Linked DNA regions of Acidaminococcus fermentans DSM 20731. The main gene of each other region encodes a partner of the protein of the gene in region 2 in a complex. Links are inferred from orthologs where the notes say so. Each region holds a gene or a part of one and is shown on either strand. Other genes may lie near its edges.

Region 1 (3,632 bases), 1.2 Mb from region 2 along the record:
GCGCCAAGGACTGCAGCGGCTGCCTGCTGCCCCACGATCCGGACCGGTATGACCAGGTGATCCGGACCTTGCAGAAAAAAGTTTTCAGGCCTTTTGACAAAAAATAGTCAAAGGGCTTGATTTTTTTTGGAAACATGCTATTATAGATACTGTAGTTAGCACTCCAGCGAAATGAGTGCTAATAAAAATCACAAACAACCCATTGCTCATAGAATGAAAGGGGATACGTAAGATGTTAAAACCTTTGGATGATCATGTTGTAGTTGAACCCATTGTACAAGAAGAAAAAACCAGCAGCGGCATTTATCTGCCGGATACTGCCCACAAGGACAAACCCCAGACCGGCAAAGTGGTTGCCGTAGGCACCGGCCGTCTCATGGAAAACGGCACCCGGGTTCCTTCCGAAGTGAAGGCAGGGGATGTGGTGGTATTCGCCAAATACTCCGGCAGTGATGTAACCCTGGACGGGAAAGATTACATCATCCTGAGAGACAGCGATATCCTGGCGGTTGTGGAAGACTGAACGCTTTCCTCCGTCCCGTTTCTGGTAGAAGATACCAAACCGTACATTATCTGGAATTAAGGAGTCGATTAGAATGGCTAAACTGATTAAATTTGATGAAGATGCCCGCCGCGGCCTGGAACGCGGTGTCAATGCCCTGGCTGATGCCGTAAAGGTAACCCTGGGGCCCAAAGGCCGGAACGTTGTACTGGAAAAGAAATTCGGTTCTCCCACCATCACCAATGATGGGGTGACCATTGCCAAGGACATCGAACTGGAAGATCCGTTCGAAAACATGGGCGCCGCCCTGGTCCGTGAAGTAGCCACCAAGACCAACGACATCGCCGGCGATGGGACCACCACCGCTACGGTCCTGGCCCAGTCCATCGTCCATGAAGGGATGAAGAACGTGGTGGCCGGTGCCAACCCCATGGTCCTGAAGAAAGGGATCAAGAAAGCCACCGATGCCCTGGTGGACGAACTGAAGAAGAGCGCAAAGACCGTAAGCACCAAGGAAGAAAAGGCACAGGTTGCCTCCATTTCCGCCGGTGACGAAGAAATCGGCGGCCTGATCGCCGATGCCATGGAAAAAGTGGGCAACGACGGGGTCATCACCGTGGAAGAATCCAAGACCATGGAAACTTCCCTGGAAACCGTGAAAGGCATGCAGTTCGACCGTGGGTACATCTCCCCCTACATGGTAACGGATCCGGACAAGATGGAAGCCGTTATGAGCAATCCGTACGTATTCATTACGGATCGGAAGATCACTCTGATCAACGACATTATGCCCGTACTGGAAAAAGTGGTGCAACAGGGCCGTGAACTGCTGATCATCGCTGAAGACGTGGAAGGCGAAGCCCTGGCCACCCTGGTTGTGAACCGTCTGCGTGGCACCTTCAAGGCTGTAGCTGTGAAGGCTCCTGGCTTCGGTGACCGCCGGAAGGCCATGCTGCAGGATATCGCCACCCTGACCGGTGCCACCGTGATCAGTGAAGAAGTGGGCCGGAAACTGGACAGCGCTACCCTGGCTGACCTGGGTACTGCCGGTCAGGTACGGGTGACCAAGGACATGACCACCATCGTGGACGGCGGCGGCGACAAACAGGCCGTGGCTGACCGGGTGGCTTCCATCAAGGCCCAGATCCCTGAAACCACTTCCCAGTTCGACAAGGAAAAACTCCAGGAACGCCTGGCCAAACTGTCCGGCGGCGTAGCCGTAATCAAGGTTGGGGCTGCCACCGAAACCGAACTGAAAGACAAGAAACTGCGTATCGAAGATGCCCTGAACGCCACCCGTGCTGCTGTGGCGGAAGGCATTGTGGCCGGCGGCGGCACTGCCCTGCTGCAGGTACAGCCGGTACTGGATGAACTGGAAGCCAAGGCTGAAGGGGACGAAAAGACCGGTATCGATATCGTAAGACGGGCCATTGAAGCACCGGTACGGCAGATCGCCAGCAACGCCGGTCTGGAAGGGGCCGTCATCGTGGAAGCCGTGAAGAAGGCTGCCAAGGGCACCGGCTTCAACGCTGCCACCGAAGAATATGTGGACATGATCAAAGCCGGTATCGTGGATCCCTGCAAAGTGACCCGTTCTGCTCTCCAGAACGCCGCTTCCATCGCTTCCATGATCCTGACCACGGAAGCCGTAGTAGCCGACAAACCGGCTGAAAAAGGCGCTGCTCCCGCTCCTGCCATGGGCGGCGGCATGCCGGGCATGATGTAAGAAGAAGCCGTCAGGCGGTAAAAAAAGGGGTTGCTGTACGGAATGTGCAGCAACCCCTTTTTTGCACAGAAATCCTATTTACGAATCATTCTTAAAATGCTATACTATATCCATCAACAAGATTTGATCTGTACGAACAGAGGAGGAATATACTATGGAAAAACGGACTGTGAATTTTGCCGGCAACCCTGTGGCCCTGGTGGGGCCGGAAGTGAAAGTGGGCCAGCAGGCTCCGGATTTCAAACTGCTGGACAACAAACTGGGAGAAAAGACCCTGAAGGATTACGCAGGGAAGATCAAGGTGATCTCCGTGGTGCCCTCCCTGGATACCGGGGTGTGCGATGCCCAGACCCGCTGGTTCAACCAGGATGTGACCGGCCTGTCCCCTGATGTGGTGGTGCTCACCGTTTCCATGGACCTGCCCTTTGCCCAGGCCCGGTGGTGCGGTGCCGCCGGGGTGGAAAATGTGGTGACTTTGTCCGATCACCGGGACGCTGATTTCGGGAAGAACTATGGCTTCCTGATGGACGGCCTGCGGCTGGAAGCCCGGGGCGTGGTGGTTGTGGACAAAAACGACAAGGTGACCTACGTGGAATACGTCCCCGAAGTGACCCACGCCATCAACTTCGACGGCGTGCTGGCCGCGGTGAAAGGGCTGCTGTAAGGATATAAAGGGGATGCTGCCGGGGCAGCATCCGGTCAGCTGTCAACTGCCAAAGGAAAGAACCCGCCTTTTTTGGGGGCGGGTTCTTTTTTGTGAAAAAAGGAGTTTCCCATGCCATCCCTGTTCCATTTCCTCCGCTCCAACCCCGTCCTTTTCCTGGCCTCGGCTGGGGCTTTGCTGTCTTTTTGGGTGGTGCCTCCTTCCGGGGCCCTGCTGGAGGTCCTCAATGTGCCGGTGCTGGCCATCCTGTTCTGCCTGATGGCGGTGATCGGGGGCCTGCGGGAAACGGGTTTCTTCGACCGTCTCCTGGACCATCTCCTGGGCCGTCTCCAGGATACCCGGCAGCTGGGGGCGGTGCTGGTGTTCGCCTGCTTCTTCGGGAGCATGTGGGTCACCAACGACGTGGCCCTGCTCACCTTCGTCCCCTTTGCCCTGCTGTCCCTGGAAGGGCAGGGGACGGAAAAACAGGCGGCCCGGGTCATCGTGCTCCAGACCCTGGCCGCCAACCTGGGGAGCATGGTGACCCCGGTGGGGAATCCCCAGAACCTGTACCTGTACTTCCGGTATCAGATGGACCTGGGAGAATTCCTCACCCTGCTGCTGCCCTACACCCTGGCCTCCCTGGTCCTGCTGGCGCTGGGGGTGGTCTTTTGGATCCCCCGCCGCCCCCTGGAGAAAGGGGGGAGGGGAGAAGCCGGACAGAAGGGGAACCGGCGGCCGGTGAGAGAGGAACGGGTCCT
Region 2 (3,597 bases):
CAGCCGCAGATAGACTTCCGTCTTGCCGCTGCCGGTGATGCCCTGGAGCAGGAAGGTCCGGGCTTCCCGGTTTTCCCGGGCTGCGTCCACTGCCTGGATGGCCGCCTGCTGTTCCTCCGTCAGTTCCAGGGTTTCTTTCCGGGCTTCCAGGCCCTGATAGCTGTCCCGGAGGACCCGCCGCCTGCCTTCCAGCAGCCACCCCTTCCGGACCAGATTCCGCAGGACGGCGGAGGTGATGCCCCGGGCTTCCAGTTCTCCGGCACTGGCGGTCTTTCCATACGGCAAAAGGTCCAGGGCAGCCTGCTGGCTTTTGCCCCGGACCTCTCCGTTTTCCTGTGCGGCCAGTCCTTCCGGCGTTGCTGTGAAGGTCCGTTCGGTTTTTTCCCGCAGTTTGTATTTCACATCGTAGGAAAGGACCACCGCCTTCCGGGCGATCAGTCCCTTCAGGGCCGTCTCTCCCCCGGGGATCCGGCGGATGGCCTTCCGGGGCAGCGGCCCCTTCAGTGTCAGGAAATCATACAGTTCCTGCTCTGGCCGGGACAATCCTTCCGCTTCCGGCACCGGCACGTATTTCCCCACTGCCGCCAGGCTTTTCCGGCCTGGAATGAACAGGCGCAGGGCTTCCGCCAGGGTGCACAGGTAATACTGGGACAGCCAGTAGGCCGTGGCCAGCATCTCACTGTCGAACCAGGGTTCCGTCCCCACCACATCCGCAATATCCTTCAGTTCCCGGGACAGATCCGGTTCCCGGTCCTCTTCCACAATAAAGCCTTCCAGCAGCTGCTGGCCGAAAGGCACCACCACCCGCCAGCCCTGGCCCAGGAAATCCAGGGTTTCCGGCACATGATAGGTGAACTGCCGGAAAATGTTTTTGGCAGGCAGATTGATGGCAACCTTGGCGTATTCCATCTTATTCCAGTGCTTTTTTCAGCACATCCACTTTATCCAGCCGTTCCCAGGGCAGATCCACATCGGTCCTGCCGAAATGGCCATAGGCCGCCGTCTGCCGATAAATGGGCCGGCGCAGGTCCAGGCTCCGGATGATCCCGGCCGGGGTCAGGGAGAAGTTCTTTTCGATCAGTTCCACGATTTTTTCTTCCGGAATGGCCGCCGTACCAAAGGTATTCACACTGATGGATACAGGACGGGCCACCCCGATGGCATAGGCCAGCTGGATTTCGCATTTTTTGGCCAGGCCGGCAGCCACCACGTTCTTGGCCACATACCGGGCTGCATAGGCGGCACTCCGGTCCACCTTGGTGGCATCCTTCCCGGAGAAGGCGCCACCCCCGTGACGGGCCATGCCCCCGTAGGTGTCCACGATGATCTTCCGGCCGGTAAGACCGGAATCCCCCTGGGGCCCGCCGATGACGAACCGGCCGGTGGGGTTGATGTGATAGATGGTCCTGTCATCCAACAGGCTGGCAGGCACCACCGGACGGACCACCTGTTCCAGGATATCCTTCCGCAGCTGTTCCATGGTGATTTCCGGGCTGTGCTGGGCAGAAACCACAATGGTATCCACCCGTACGGGCTGGTCATCCTCATATTCCACCGTTACCTGGGTCTTGCCATCCGGGCGGAGATAAGGCAGGGTACCGTCTTTCCGCACCTGGGCCAGCCGGCGGGCCAGCTTGTGGGCCAGGGAAATGGGCAGGGGCATGTATTCCGGGGTTTCATCGGTGGCATACCCGAACATCATGCCCTGGTCACCGGCACCGATTTTTTCCGTTTCATCCTGGGCACCCTGTTTGGATTCGTCCGATTCATCCACCCCCTGGGCAATGTCCGGAGACTGTTCATCGATGGAAATCAGCACCCCGCAGGTGGAACCGTCAAAGCCGTACTTGGCCCGGTCATAGCCAATATCGATCACCGTCTGGCGGGCGATCTTGGCAATGTCCACATAGCAGCTGGTGGAAATTTCCCCTACAATATGGATCTGGCCGGTGGCCACCAGGGTTTCGCAGGCAACCCTGGCATCCGGGTCCTGTTCCAGGATAGCGTCCAGCACCGCATCAGAAATCTGATCGGCGATTTTGTCAGGATGGCCTTCCGTAACGGATTCAGACGTAAATACTTTTTTCATTGTTTCCTCCTTGCACAAAAAAAATACTCCCAAAATGAGAGCACTTATAGGACTCTCATCTTACAATCGACAAACCGCATTGCAGGAATTAGCACCGTTGGCCACAGGCCATGGTTGCTGTGGTTTCATAGGGCCATTCCCTCCGCCACTCTTGATGAGCTGTATTCGATTTAGCTTTGTAATTATAACAAATACAGTAGGGAAATGCAAGACGGGCCCTTAATAGTGGACCACGTCCTGCTCTTTCCGGATCCGTTCCAGGATGGGACGGGCAGCCTCGCTCTGGAGGAATTCCAGGGTGGTGGCAGGCACCTGTTCCCGGACCAGTGCCCAGTTCCCTTCCTGGAGCGCCTTCCGGACGATGGATGCACTGACCACCTGGCCCTGTTCTTCCCGGCGGGGCACCACGATGCACTGGATGCCGGCTTCCGGCAGCCGCCGCTGCATCACCTGGTTGTACAGGCCGGTCACCACACTGGTGGGCTCTTCCCCCACATACCGGACGGTAATGCCCAGCCGATGGGCGATTTTGGTAAAGATGGCCAGATCCAGATTGGCATGGCTGGCGATCACCGCTTCCGCATCCTTCTGGAAATAGCTGGGGAAGGTAGCCTGGCTGATGATGTAGGGGCCGCTGTCATGATACCGGAGATTGGACAGATGGCGGGTGCCCTCCTGGATCAGCTGTTTCCGCACGGCATAGGGGAACAGGCTGGCATCCTCGCTGACCATGAACAGATGGACCAGATCATTTTCCGCCGCGGCTTTTTCCACCAGATACTGGTGCCCCAGGGTAAAGGGATTGGCGTTCATGACAATGGCTGCCACTTTGGGCGCTTCCACCCGGCTCCGGGCCAGATTGTCCAGGTAACTGGAAAAGCCGTCCTTCCGGTTTTCCATAAAGACGATCTGGTCTTCGATCCGGGCGATCTCATAGAATCCCAGATCGCCGAAAAATTTGGCGGAACTGCATTTGGTATAGAGGAAAAGATGGAGGTTGCCCCGTTCATACTGGTATTGGACCAGGTGGGAAACGATTTCATTCATCAGCCCTTCTCCCTGGTGATGATGGTCCACGGCCATGCAGCGCAGGGTGTTGCCGAAACAGCTGCCGGTGGCAATGGCATGGTAGTCATTGTCGAACATCACACAGGTATAATCCAGGTTGGCATCCCGGCGGATCCCCTCCTGCTCCAGCAAGGCATCCACCTGGGCATTGGTCCGCTTGTCGGAAGGATATACTTGGGAAATAAAATAATCAGACATTCTGGTCTCCTTCAGGTTTCAAAGTCCTATCATTATATCACAAAAAAGAGAACGGAGTGGTTGGTCCGCCAACTTCCGTTCTCTTCTCCTGTCAGAACCCCAATTGGTCATTGACCAGGATCACATGGATCCGCTCCGGGTGCCGGGCGTACCGGGTAATGAGGATTTCACAGCAACGGGTTTCCGGCGCTTTGCAGTGGGAACAGAACCCGGTGGTCCGGCAGGGAGTCTGGATGTCGAAC

Evidence for each region. The genes of interacting proteins can lie anywhere in the genome.
Region 1: the proteins of metK (region 2) and groL are in contact, whole or in part, in a cryo-EM structure (PDB 8P4O), measured with the Escherichia coli proteins. The link is inferred for Acidaminococcus fermentans DSM 20731 from one-to-one orthologs.

Annotation. Positions count from the first base shown.
Region 1 is NC_013740.1:1,581,371-1,585,002, reverse strand. Bases 1-2,912 are described here. They hold groL (chaperonin GroEL), read left to right. Parts: upstream 1-596; coding sequence 597-2,228; downstream 2,229-2,912. Other genes in these bases: tpx (thiol peroxidase), read left to right, coding at 2,383-2,892; groES (co-chaperone GroES), read left to right, coding at 233-523; ACFER_RS07295 (cysteine-rich small domain-containing protein), read left to right, coding at 1-107. Outside these bases: ACFER_RS07275 (SLC13 family permease), read left to right, coding at 3,004-3,632.
Region 2 is NC_013740.1:358,939-362,535, reverse strand. What follows is about bases 1-2,877. They hold metK (methionine adenosyltransferase), read right to left. Parts: upstream 2,090-2,877; coding sequence 911-2,089; downstream 1-910. Other genes in these bases: citC ([citrate (pro-3S)-lyase] ligase), read right to left, coding at 2,309-2,877; priA (primosomal protein N'), read right to left, coding at 1-909. In the rest of the region: more of citC, read right to left, coding at 2,878-3,355; ACFER_RS01615 (lactate utilization protein), read right to left, coding at 3,447-3,597. UniProt on the Escherichia coli protein: Catalyzes the formation of S-adenosylmethionine (AdoMet) from methionine and ATP.